3 regions of the Clostridium boliviensis genome follow, and region 2 is predicted to be linked to each of the others. Evidence: predicted binding sites of a transcription regulator. Region 2 holds the regulator's gene; each other region holds the start of a gene.
The links. The regulator HrcA, encoded in region 2, represses chaperone genes, less so after heat shock. The targets are predictions, from matches to a motif close to TGTTAGCACTCNNNNNNNNNGAGTGCTAACA.
Positions count from the first base shown of each region.

Region 1: the regulator HrcA is predicted to act here: its motif matches at 1,860-1,890, upstream of RZO55_RS00185 (co-chaperone GroES).
Region 3: the regulator HrcA is predicted to act here: its motif matches at 2,698-2,728, upstream of RZO55_RS13510 (Hsp20/alpha crystallin family protein).

Region 1 covers NZ_JAWONS010000002.1:45,821-50,105, reverse strand. The annotation lists gene RZO55_RS00200 (biotin transporter BioY) at 1-125, shown strand, start outside; gene bioB (biotin synthase BioB) at 153-1,109, shown strand; gene RZO55_RS00190 (hypothetical protein) at 1,182-1,718, opposite strand; gene RZO55_RS00185 (co-chaperone GroES) at 1,984-2,274, shown strand; gene groL (chaperonin GroEL) at 2,361-3,980, shown strand; gene RZO55_RS00175 (DUF6106 family protein) at 4,033-4,285, shown strand, end outside.
Region 2 covers NZ_JAWONS010000252.1:107,572-111,856, reverse strand. The annotation lists gene RZO55_RS17500 (3D domain-containing protein) at 1-94, opposite strand, end outside; gene RZO55_RS17495 (3D domain-containing protein) at 321-887, opposite strand; gene hrcA (heat-inducible transcriptional repressor HrcA) at 1,153-2,202, shown strand; gene grpE (nucleotide exchange factor GrpE) at 2,220-2,855, shown strand; gene dnaK (molecular chaperone DnaK) at 2,910-4,285, shown strand, end outside.
Region 3 covers NZ_JAWONS010000216.1:186,167-190,451, forward strand. The annotation lists gene rfbG (CDP-glucose 4,6-dehydratase) at 1-987, opposite strand, end outside; gene rfbF (glucose-1-phosphate cytidylyltransferase) at 989-1,765, opposite strand; gene RZO55_RS13505 (glycosyltransferase family A protein) at 1,791-2,573, opposite strand; gene RZO55_RS13510 (Hsp20/alpha crystallin family protein) at 2,791-3,213, shown strand; gene RZO55_RS13515 (M42 family metallopeptidase) at 3,283-4,285, opposite strand, start outside.

The sequences.
Region 1 (4,285 bases), on a different contig from region 2:
CCTCTTTCTCGGCAGCACTTGGGCTTTGTGTGGTTCCGTTTTTGCCCGGGGATTTATTAAAGACATGCCTCGTCGTTGTTTTAGTGCGCCGGTTATATTCGGTGGTCCAGAGAATGCTGCAGTAGTAAGTCATGATAAAAAGGAGGTCTGTAATGACAGATACATATGATAATCTTTCAAAAGAGGATGCGCTTTCCATTCTCCTCATGCCGGATCAAGAGCTTCCAAAGCTTCTTGAAGCTGCATATAAGCTGAGAAAAAAGCATAAAGGGAACATGGTTGATATTCATCTTCTGACCAATGCACGCAGCGGAAACTGTTCACAGAACTGTGCTTATTGTGCCCAGTCCGGTCAGTCAAAGGCAGATATTGATACGTATCAGATGATTAATTATGATAAGCTTGTAAAAGACGGTTACATGGTAAAAGACAGGAAACTGGCACGCCACTGCATTGGTCTGAGTGGTATCCGTTTTTCTGATGAAGAGATTCTGGCATTTGCTAAAGAGATTAAAAGGCTTAAAAAGGAAACAGATACTCCGGTCTGCTGTTCCATTGGATTTCTCACCAGAGAGCAGGCACAAGTCTTAAAGGAAGCGGGTGTGGACAGAATCAACCACAACTTGAATACAGGCAGAAATTATTATCCGAATATCTGCACAACCCATACCTATGAGCAGCGGATCTCTAATATTAAGATGCTTAAAGAGATGGGATTTGAACTGTGCTGCGGCGGAATTGTGGGACTCGGAGAGAGTCCGGAAGATGTAGTGGACATGTTGTTTGAGATTCAGACGATAAGTCCAAAAGCAGTTCCGATTAATTTCCTGATTCCCATAAAAGGTACAGCAATGGAGAATCAGAGTACATCTGCTCTTACTTCTGAATACTGTTTAAAAGTTCTTTGCCTTGCCAGACTTTTAAATCCCAAATCAGATATCCGGTGCGCGGCGGGAAGGGAACTGTATTTAAAAGGAAAAGAAAAATGGATGTTTTATGCAGTTGATTCTGTATTTGCCTCCGGTTATTTAACCGCAGGCGGAGAGAGCATTGACAGTACTATAAAAATGATTCAGGAAGCCGGGTTTGAGTATTGTATTGAATCTTAATGAAATTAAAAAAGGAGTACATTCCTGGGCCGTCCTCAAGATATACTCCTTTGCCTGCATAATGCAGAAAATTTATTGTAATTCTTCTTCCACGATTGTGGTGGTATCATCAGAAGATCCGGTGGTGGCTTCTGGTGCCGCATCTGCAGCTGGTTGTCCTGATTCAGAAGCGGAATAATCCAGACCGCCGTCTTCTGTGATGTCAGAATCTTCTTCAGTATCTTCCTTTTCCATTGTAGAATCAAACATATCCTTGGCTGTATCAGCCACTGCAGAAGCTGCTTCCCTGGCTGTATCACTAACAATAGAAGCTGCATCCTTCATCATGTTTTTCGCCGCATTCGCTGCGTCTTTTGCTGCGTCTGCAATATCAGAGGCAGCCGTCTTCAGTTCATCTTTATTCGCGTGAAGAGAAACATAGCTGCGGTTCATCGTGCTGTCAATTTTGGAAATGTCATCATTCCCGTCATCTTCGAAATCATGGAAGTTTTCTTCCAGCTCCTTGTGGAAGGATTTGTATTTTGTAAAATAAGAGATGCCGGCGGCAACAGCACCGGCGATAGTGGCAAGTGCCACGAATTTCCCAAAACCATTACCTCTTTTTGCCATTTAAAACACTCCTTTCATTCTCCTACCTATTGTAATACGATCCCAAGAAAAAATAAAGGTATATAATAAGAAAATTTCTATAAACTATGTAAGTAACGGCGCAATCCGTTTAAATATGGTAAATATGTAAAAAAAATATAAAGTTAGCACTCAACTATTGACAGTGCTAATAATGAGTGATATAACATATTATGTGAATAAAAAATAACTTCTTTCTAAAGGCCATAAGAAAGAAATAATAAGAAGGTTATGAGGAGGAATTGCAATGAAATTAGTACCATTATTTGACAAAGTTGTGTTAAAACCGTTGGTTGCAGAGGAAACAACAAAGTCCGGTATTGTTCTGCCGGGTCAGGCAAAAGAAAAGCCGCAGCAGGCGGAAGTCATCGCAGTAGGACCTGGTGGTCTTGTAGACGGTAAGGAAGTTTCCATGCAGGTTAAGACAGGCGATAAAGTAATCTTCTCCAAATATTCAGGAACAGAGATTGAAACCGGAGAAGACGATGAGAAGTATGTAATTGTAAAGCAGAGTGATATTCTGGCAGTAATTGAATAAGTAACGTATTACAGCGTATTTTGATAAAAAGGTGTGATTTCCTTATATTAGATCACAAAATAAAGTTTAAACTGGAGGAATGAATCATGGCAAAGCAGATTAAATATGGCGTAGAAGCCAGAAAAGCACTTGAATCAGGAGTGAATCAGTTAGCAGATACCGTTCGTGTAACATTAGGTCCGAAAGGAAGAAACGTAGTACTTGATAAATCATTCGGAGCTCCGTTAATCACCAACGATGGTGTTACCATTGCAAAAGAGATCGAACTGGAAGATGCCTTTGAGAATATGGGTGCTCAGCTTGTAAAAGAAGTTGCAACTAAGACCAATGATGTTGCTGGTGACGGTACTACAACTGCAACTGTACTGGCTCAGGCTATGATTAATGAAGGTATGAAGAACTTGGCAGCCGGAGCAAACCCAATCGTATTAAGAAAGGGTATGAAGAAAGCAACAGAGGCTGCTGTTGAAGCAATCGCAAAGATGAGCGAGCCGATCAAAGGAAAAGCATCTATCGCAAGAGTTGCAGCAATTTCTGCAGCTGATGATGAAGTGGGAGAGATGGTAGCTGACGCTATGGAGAAGGTTTCCAACAACGGCGTTATCACTATTGAAGAATCCAAAACCATGAAGACCGAGCTGGATCTTGTAGAAGGTATGCAGTTTGACAGAGGATACGTTTCCGCTTACATGTGCACCGATATGGAGAAGATGGAAGCAAATCTTGACGATCCATACATTCTTATTACTGACAAGAAGATTTCCAGCATTCAGGAAATTCTTCCAGTATTAGAGCAGGTTGTTCAGTCCGGCGCGAGACTTCTTATCATTGCAGAAGATATTGAAGGCGAAGCATTAACAACTCTCATTGTTAACAAATTAAGAGGAACCTTTAATGTAGTTGGTGTAAAAGCTCCTGGCTATGGCGACAGAAGAAAAGAGATGTTACAGGATATCGCAGTTTTAACTGGCGGTACTGTAATCTCTGAAGAACTGGGCTATGAATTAAAGAGCGCAACTCTTGATCAGTTAGGCCGTGCGAAATCAGTGAAGATCCAGAAAGAGAACACTGTTATCGTTGACGGTGCTGGAGACAAAGCTGCTATTGATGCAAGAATCGGTCAGATTAAGAGCCAGATTGAAGAAACTACCTCTGATTTTGATAAAGAAAAATTACAGGAAAGACTTGCTAAATTATCCGGCGGCGTAGCAGTTATCCGTGTAGGTGCTGCAACTGAGACTGAGATGAAGGAAGCAAAGCTTCGTATGGAAGATGCATTATCTGCAGCCAGAGCAGCAGTAGAGGAAGGCGTGATTGCAGGCGGCGGTTCTGCTTATATCCACGCAATTACTGAAATTGAAGGTCTGGTAAGCAAACTGGAAGGCGATGAGAAGACAGGCGGTAAGATTATCTTAAAAGCACTGGAATCTCCGTTATACCACATTGTTGCTAATGCAGGAATGGAAGGAAGCGTTATCATCAGTAAAGTAAAAGAAGCAAAAGTAGGCACAGGCTTTGACGCATACAAAGAAGCTTACGTTGACATGGTTGATGCAGGTATCTTAGATCCTACTAAGGTAACAAGAAGTGCACTTCAGAATGCTACCAGTGTTGCATCTACCTTATTGACAACTGAGTCCGTAGTTGCTAATATTAAGGAAAAGACACCTGCAGTTCCGGCTCCGGGCGGAATGGATATGATGTAAGATTCATACAGAAGAGACATCCTGCAGGTATGAGAAAGGATCCAGTATTATTATGAATGAAATGTATGCAGAATGGCTTGTAAAGAGGAAGTCTCCGGCTTATACCATGTTACTGAAGATCGTGATGGGGATATTATGTGTGATTGCATTTTTCTTATCCATCTCTCCGGTTTTCGGGATCTTTGGTGTGATCATATTGTTCGCTGCCGGAGCTGCTACCTACGTTGTATTCCGTAACAGTGAAGTGGAATATGAGTATCTGTTTGTGACAAATACATTGTCCATAGACAGAATTTACGGCAAAA
Region 2 (4,285 bases):
TCTGTCCTGCAAGTGCTGCTGAGGGAAATGTTGTTAAAAATGTTATCATCAGTAAGATTCCCAGGAACCATTGAATTTTCTTAGAAATTTTCATGTAATACTTTCTTCCTTTCTTTTTTACAAAAAGTACATATGATTTAATATAATATAAATATATGTAACACATTTGTAATAAATGAGGTACAAGTACATATTTTACACTTTTTTCCAGATTTGTCAAGTTTTTGAATTAGATTCATGCCCGCAGCCACTTTTTCTTTATAAAAAAACTGCCGGAAAGCGATTGGCCCGCTTTCCGGCAGTTAATATGGAATATATTATTATCTTTCAATAACAGCAAATATCTCTTTCGGTCGTCTTCCAAAAGCAATGGCTTCTCCATAGCTTCCAAAATAAATATCTACTTTGTTACCTCTGATCCCGCTTCCGGTATCTTCTACTGTATAAATAATATCGTCAATCATGACTTTTGTTCCAAGAGGCAGAACAGTGAGATCGGCAGATAGTGTGTGCAGCGGCTGTGGAATCGTGCCGGAGTAAGTTCTCTGTTGTTTTCCTGAGCTGCTGGGGCAGTAGGCAGTTGCAGAGAATATTCCCAGTGATGCTCCTTTTTCATAAACCGGACCTGTGGGTTCGCTTTCTTCTGGCTGTACTTTCTTCTCTATGCCCGGTCCTACCTCGTCACTCATCGTGGCTTCACTTGCAGTAGCTACCGTTCCGGTACTGTTCATTTTCATTTGGTTATCCGTTTTAACACTCCAGGACTGTTGGTTTGCTGTACTTTGGCCTTCAGCGGTCTCGGCAGCCATTGCAGTAGTGGATAACAGCAGAATACAAAGGAGTGTCAGGAATCCGGTTACCCGTATTCGTCTTGAAAAACTAATCATGATTTACCTCGCAATCGTGTTGTTATGGTGTATCAACTACCATTATATTACAAAAGTGTTAAAAGTCAAGAAAAAAATGTCACAGGCTTTGTAATATTTGATAGAATTTTGATATAAATTGGACATGCAGGTAATAAAAACTTCATTTAAAAATTTTTAGGAATGTATTGACAAATGTAGAAAAAAAGAATATATTATGAAAAGAAGATGTTAGCACTCCTGAACGTTGAGTGCTAACAGAACACTCAGAAAGGAGCGTGGCAGTTTGGCTGATAAGGATCAACTGGATGGGCGAAAGATCATTATATTAAAAGCGATTATTAAAACTTATCTGGAAACAGGAGAGCCGGTAGGCTCCCGTACGATCTCAAAATATACAGACCTAAATTTAAGCTCTGCCACCATCCGCAATGAGATGTCTGATCTGGAAGAGATGGGATTTATCATGCAACCCCATACCTCTGCAGGAAGGATTCCTTCCGACAAAGGATACCGCTTCTATGTAAATCAGATTCTTCAGGAAAAGGAAGATGAGTTTACAGAGATCAAGGAATTAATGCTGAAGCGTGTGGACAGGGTAGAGCTTCTGCTGAAGCAGGTGGCAAAGCTGCTTGCACAGAATACCAATTATGCAGCCATGATCAGTGCCCCACAGTACCATCGTAACAAGTTGAAGTTTATCCAGCTGTCTAAGGTCGATGCAGGAAAACTTCTTGTTGTAATTGTGGTGGAAGGCAATATTATAAAGAACACCATTATCCCTGCTCGTTCAGAACTGAGCGATGAAGGGCTATTGAATCTTAATATTCTTTTGAATAGTGCTTTAAACGGGCTTTCGATAGAAGAAATTAATTTAGAAGTAATCAGCAGACTGAAGGTTCAGGCAGGTCCACACAGTGAAGTTGTGGATCAGGTTTTGTCGGAAGTAGCAGCGGCAATCAGAGCCGATGACGAAGATCTTCAGATTTATACCAGCGGCGCAACTAACATTTTTAAATATCCGGAATTAAGCGACGGAGATAAAGCAAGTCAGTTAATTGGTGCACTGGAACAGAAGGAACTGCTGCAGGAACTGGTAGATGATGTAAACAGTTCGGAAAGCAGTTCCGGAATACAGGTTTACATCGGAGATGAGGCACCTGTACAGACTATGAAGAACTGCAGTATTGTTACCGCGAACTATGAGCTTGGGGAAGGACTAAGAGGCACAATTGGTATTATCGGCCCTAAGCGTATGGATTATGAAAAGGTATTAAATACGCTGAGAAATTTAATGATCCAGCTGGATACAATATTGAAAAAAGAGGAAAGGTAAAGGGTAGAATATTGAGCATGGAAGATGTTAAAACAGACGGACAGCAGGTGGATGAGACGATCAGTCAGGAAGACACCGTTTCCGCTGAAAAAGAGATAGAGGAAACCTGTGAATGCAGCGAAGAAGCTGTACAGGAAGAGCCGGAGGATTCAGAGCCTGATAGCAAAGAAGATTCTGGAAAGAAAGGCTTCTTTAGCAAGAAGAAAGAAAAAAAAGATTTAAAAGATGAGAAGATAGATGAACTGACAGAACGTCTCCAGCGGTCGATGGCAGAATTTGATAACTTTAGAAAACGTACAGAAAAAGAAAAATCAGCCATGTTTGAGATCGGAGCAAAGGATATCATAGAGAGAATCCTTCCCGTAGTGGATAATTTTGAACGGGGACTGGCAGCAATTCCGGAAGAGGAAAAGGACTCACCGTTTGCTGACGGAATGGAGAAAATCTATAAACAGTTGATGAAAACACTGGAAGAAGCAGGCGTTAAGCCGATTGAAGCGGTTGGAATGCCGTTTGATCCCAATTACCATAATGCAGTGATGCATGTGGAAGATGATTCTCTGGGCGAGAATGTGGTTGCCCAGGAACTTCAGAAAGGTTACACCTATCGGGATACCGTGGTAAGACACTCCATGGTACAGGTAGCTAATTAACAACATAAATCAGAAACATACACAATTTTGTTTATCAAATAGGAGGAAAAAACTATGGGTAAGATCATTGGAATTGACTTAGGAACAACAAACAGCTGTGTAGCCGTTATGGAAGGCGGTAAACCAGTTGTTATTCCTAACAGCGAAGGCGTAAGAACAACACCATCAATTGTTGCATTTACAAAAAACGGAGAGAGACTGGTTGGTGAACCTGCAAAACGTCAGGCCGTAACCAATGCGGACCGCACCATTTCTTCCATCAAAAGACATATGGGTACTGACTATAAAGTAACCATTGACGGAAAGAATTACAGCCCTCAGGAAATTTCTGCAATGATTCTTCAGAAATTGAAAGCTGATGCAGAGGCATATTTAGGAGAAAAGGTTACGGAAGCTGTTATCACAGTACCGGCTTATTTCAACGATGCACAGCGTCAGGCAACAAAGGATGCAGGTAAAATCGCAGGTCTTGATGTAAAACGTATCATCAACGAGCCGACAGCAGCAGCGCTTGCTTACGGTCTTGATAACGAAAAAGAGCAGAAGATTATGGTTTATGATTTAGGAGGCGGTACATTCGACGTTTCCATCATTGAAATCGGTGACGGAGTCATTGAAGTACTTTCTACTAACGGTGATACTCATTTAGGTGGTGATGATTTCGACAACCGTCTGACACAGTGGATGGTTGATGAATTCAAAAAGGCAGAGGGTGTTGATTTATCCGCTGATAAGATGGCTATGCAGAGACTGAAAGAAGCCGCTGAAAAGGCAAAGAAGGAATTATCCTCTTCTACCACCACAAACATCAACTTACCTTTCATTACAGCAACAGCAGAAGGTCCGAAGCATCTGGATATGAATTTAACCAGAGCAAAATTTGATGAACTGACTCTGGATTTAATTGAACGCACCGCAGTTCCGGTACAAAGCGCATTAAAAGATGCCGGCATCACAGCAGCAGAACTTGGAAAAGTGCTTTTAGTCGGCGGATCTACCCGTATGCTGGCATCACAGGAGAAGGTAAAACAGCTGACAGGCAAAGAACCTTCCAAATCCTTAAATCCAGATGAGTGTGTGGCAATCGGCGCAAGTATCCAGGGCGGTAAGCTTGCAGGCGATGCAGGTGCAGGAGATATTCTTCTTCTTGACGTAACACCCCTTTCATTATCCATTGAGACAATGGGCGGCGTTGCTACCAGACTGATTGAGAGAAATACAACAATTCCTTCAAAGAAGAGCCAGGTTTTCTCCACAGCAGCAGATAACCAGACAGCAGTAGATATCCATGTAGTACAGGGCGAAAGACAGTTCGCAAGAGACAACAAGACTCTCGGACAGTTCCGTCTGGATGGAATTCCGCCAGCAAGAAGAGGTGTTCCGCAGATCGAAGTTACATTTGATATCGATGCCAACGGTATTGTGAATGT
Region 3 (4,285 bases), on a different contig from region 2:
AACAGCTTCCTTCACTCCATATCTGGGAGTCCAGCCGAACACCCTCTTTATCTTCGAGCAGTCCAGCTTTAAAAAGTTCGCTTCATGGGGGCCTTCATCCGGTTTAGCGGACCATGTAATCCCCTGTCCCCATGCCTCGCAGAACAGATTGGTTAATTCGCCGGTTGTAACACAATCCTTATCATCAGGACCAACATTATAGTATCCCTGGTAAGAGGAATCCTCATACTGTTTCATGGCGATGGTCATATAAACAGCCAACGGCTCTAAAACATGCTGATAAGGTCTTGTGGAATCAGGATTTCTTAAAATAATTTCCTGATTTTTAATGGCAGAACGGATACAGTCCGGAATGATTCTGTCATTAGCAAAATCTCCGCCTCCTATGACGTTGCCAGCCCTTGAAGTGGAAATCGCCGTTCCTCTGCCGGAAAAAAAAGATTTGGCATAACTGTGAGTCACCAGCTCAGAACAGGATTTACTGTTGGAGTAAGGATCATAGCCATCCAAAGGATCACTTTCCCGGTAACCGTATTCCCATTCCTTATTCTCATATACCTTGTCAGTTGTTACATTAAGAAAAGACCGGACGGTCTCGGTAAGTCGGACGCACTCTAAGAGATTGACCGTACCCATCACATTGGTCTCATAAGTGTAAACCGGGTCTTTATAGGAATCTCTTACAATGGGCTGCGCCGCCAGATGAAATACAATTTCCGGTTTTGTATCCTGAAAAACATTTTTTAAATGTTCTAGATCCCTGATATCCCCAATTACAGAATTCATCTGCCCGGATAACCCTGCTACTTCAAACAGAGCAGGATCGGTTGGTGACTGAAGTGAATAACCGGTTACCTTAGCACCAGCTTTTAACAGCATACGGCTAAGCCACGCTCCTTTAAAACCGGTATGCCCGGTAAGAAGTACTCTCTTTCCATTATAAAATTCAGAAAATTCCTTCCATCGGTCCTTTGTTCTGTTCTCCATATTAATTCTCCCATATCTTCCAGGGCGCATTCCCTGACTGCCATAAATCTTCTAGTTTTTTCATCTCTCTCTGGGTGTCCATACATTGCCAGAAACCGGTATGGTGGAAGCTCATGAGCTGCCCTTCTTCTGCCAGTCTCTGCAAAGGTCTCTGCTCCAGTACTGTGGAATCGTCTTCCAGATAAGAGAAAATCTCCGGATTGAGTACCATAAAGCCACCGTTGATCAGGCTTGCATCTGTCTCATCCTTTTCTCTGAATGAACGGACAACATCCCCCTCATCAATGTCTAACACACCCTTTAGCTGGGCAATGTTAACCGTTGTCATGGTTGCTGTCTTTCCATGATTTTCATGGAACTTTAAAAGCTCATTTAAATCCACATCACAGACCCCGTCACCGTAGGTAAGCATAAAGGGTTCGTCTCCGATGTAGGGCTGAATACGTTTCACCCGCCCTCCAGTCATGGTGTTCAGTCCCGTATCCACAAGTGTCACCTTCCACGGTTCTGAATAATTATTATGTACCTCCATGCTGTTGTTGGCAAGATCAAATGTTACATCTGAGGTATGCAGAAAATAATCTGCAAAAAATTCTTTTACCACGTACTGCTTGTATCCCAGACAGATCACAAAATCATGGAATCCAAATTGGGAATAATATTTCATTATATGCCATAAAATTGGCTTTTCACCTATTTCAATCATTGGCTTTGGTTTTAAATGGCTCTCTTCACTGATTCTGGTCCCAAAACCTCCTGCTAATAATACCACCTTCATTGCACTGCTTCCTCCTGACATTCCTTTATTCATATTCGTGATAAGCCTTACGGTAAAAATGCATCAGCACCTTAACAACCGGTTCCGGCCACATCTTTCTAAACATCTCCGTCTCTTCCTTTAAACGGCTGTTGTCTTCTATCGCCGCCTTTGTCGCCGCCGCCTCATGAACCCGGTAGGAAAGAAGCGGTCTCTCCACACAAATAAAGCGGCCGGGCAGCTTAGACAGCTTAAAGAGCGTATCCCAGTCCAGGGCAAAATGATAAGGGGAGGTAAAAAGAGGTTCCCCCAGTTGTTCTTTATTATATGCACAGGCAGGACAGCAGATGGAATTTCCAAAAAGCAGGGCACTTTTTTTTACCCAGGATAAATGACTGATAGAGCGCAGGCGCAAAGGCAGACGCAAAATCCGTTTAATCAATTCAACCGGCTCAAGTACTGAAGGCCTGTCCTTTTTTAATACGGTATAACCGCCTGTAAACAAAGTCATGTCCGGATACATTCTGTAACAATCCAGAAGCTTCTTCACATAATCCTTCTGATAAAGATCATCCTGATGGGCGATTGTTACAAATACGGCGTCTGCCATGTAATAGGCGAAATTCCAGTCATCCCTAATGTTGCTTTTTTCATGCCTGATAAAAAGAGAAATCCCATACTTGTCTGCCAGTCCACTTATATAGGAACTGGGCGTTGAAGTACATAGTATAACATCGGATTCCGTACTCTGGGTCATAATAGATCGGATACAGGATTCCAAATAAGGAGAATCCCTGTAAGCGCAGATTGCAAATGCATGTGGTTTCATTATTTACCTCTAAGAATCAATTGTTTTAGTCTGGGTATGATTATATCATAAAAACAATCAAACTTACTACCAAATTCATTATTTTGAAAGAAATTACCTGTTGCCTATTCTAAACTTTTTATAAAATTAGCACTCACCTGTTGACAGTGCTGAAAATGCGTGTTATATTACACATATAACAATTAAACATTTTTTTTGAGGAAAGGAGATATGACCTATGATGATGCCTAGTATTTTTGGAGATAACTTATTGAGTAACTGGATGGATTTTCCGTTTGACCGTTCCTTTTTCGGAACGAAAGAAACTATGAAAACAGATGTACGGGAAGTTGATAACGGCTATGAACTGGATATCGATCTTCCAGGTTTTAAAAAAGAGGATATCAAAGCCCGTCTTTCAGAGGGTTATTTAACTATAACTGCTGCAAAAGCAGAGAACAAAGAGGAAAAGGACCAGAATGGCCGCTATATCCGCAGAGAACGTTATTCCGGTAGCATGAGCCGCAGTTTCTATGTTGGGAATGGTCTGAAAGAAGAAGATATCCATGCTAAATTTGAGAATGGAATTCTTAAGCTGTCTGTTCCCAAAAACAAGAAAAATGAGATTGAGCAAAATAATTACATCTCCATTGAAGGCTAAAGAGGTATTGAGGGCTGTTGTAACACTGACAATCAAGTTAGTGTTACAACAGCCCTCTTATTTTAAGTATTAAATCACTTCTATATAGGCCTCAACAAGCTTTAACGTCTGCTCCATTCCTTTTACATGCGTCCGTTCTGTTCCATGGGAAGCATGTACCCCCTGTCCAATCAATGCAGCCCTGATGTTGTGACCTCCGCGTATTGCAGCTCCTGCATCTGAACCATAATGAGGGAACACATCTACTGCGTAGTCTATATTCTTTTCTTTTGCAAGAGCGATGAGGCGGTTTGTCATCTCGTAATCATAGGGTCCGGATGAATCAAGGGCGCAGATCGATACCTTACGTTCATCTCCTGATAAATCATCTCCAAGTGCTCCCATATCCACAGCAATAAATTCTTCAATATCCTCCGGTATCCAACTGGCACCAAAACCAACCTCTTCATAGTTGCTGATCACAATCTTTAAAGTCTTTCTGGGTTTTATTCCAGATTCTTTTATATCCTTTAAAACGCCTAAAAGAACTGCGACTGAAGCTTTGTCATCTAAATGACGGGATTTGATATAGCCGCTGTTGGTATGTACAAACATGGGATCAAAGCTCAAGTAATCACCAGGAGCAATCTCCAGCTTTCTTACATCTTCTTCGCTGTCAACCATCTCATCCAGACGTACTTCCATATTCTTTGGTTTTCTCTCCAAAGTTCTGGCATCGTCATAGGTATGAACTGACGGCTCCCTGGTCAGAATCGTACCGGTATAGGTCTTCCCGGTTCTGGTATGGACTTTGCAATACATGCCTTCTATCGACTCCATCATAAATCCGCCCACAGGAATTATAATGAGCATTCCCTTTGAGGTAATAGATCGCACCATGGCTCCCAGGGTATCAACATGAGCGGATAAGCCTAAAACCGCCTTCTCTTCTCCCGGAACTTCAATGATTAAGCCGCCTTTTTTATTATAACAGGTGTCATATCCAAACCCTGCTGCCTCCTCCTCTACTGCTTTTTGCACTTGTCTGGTATAGCCGCTGGGACTTGGGATATTCACAATTTTTTCCAATATG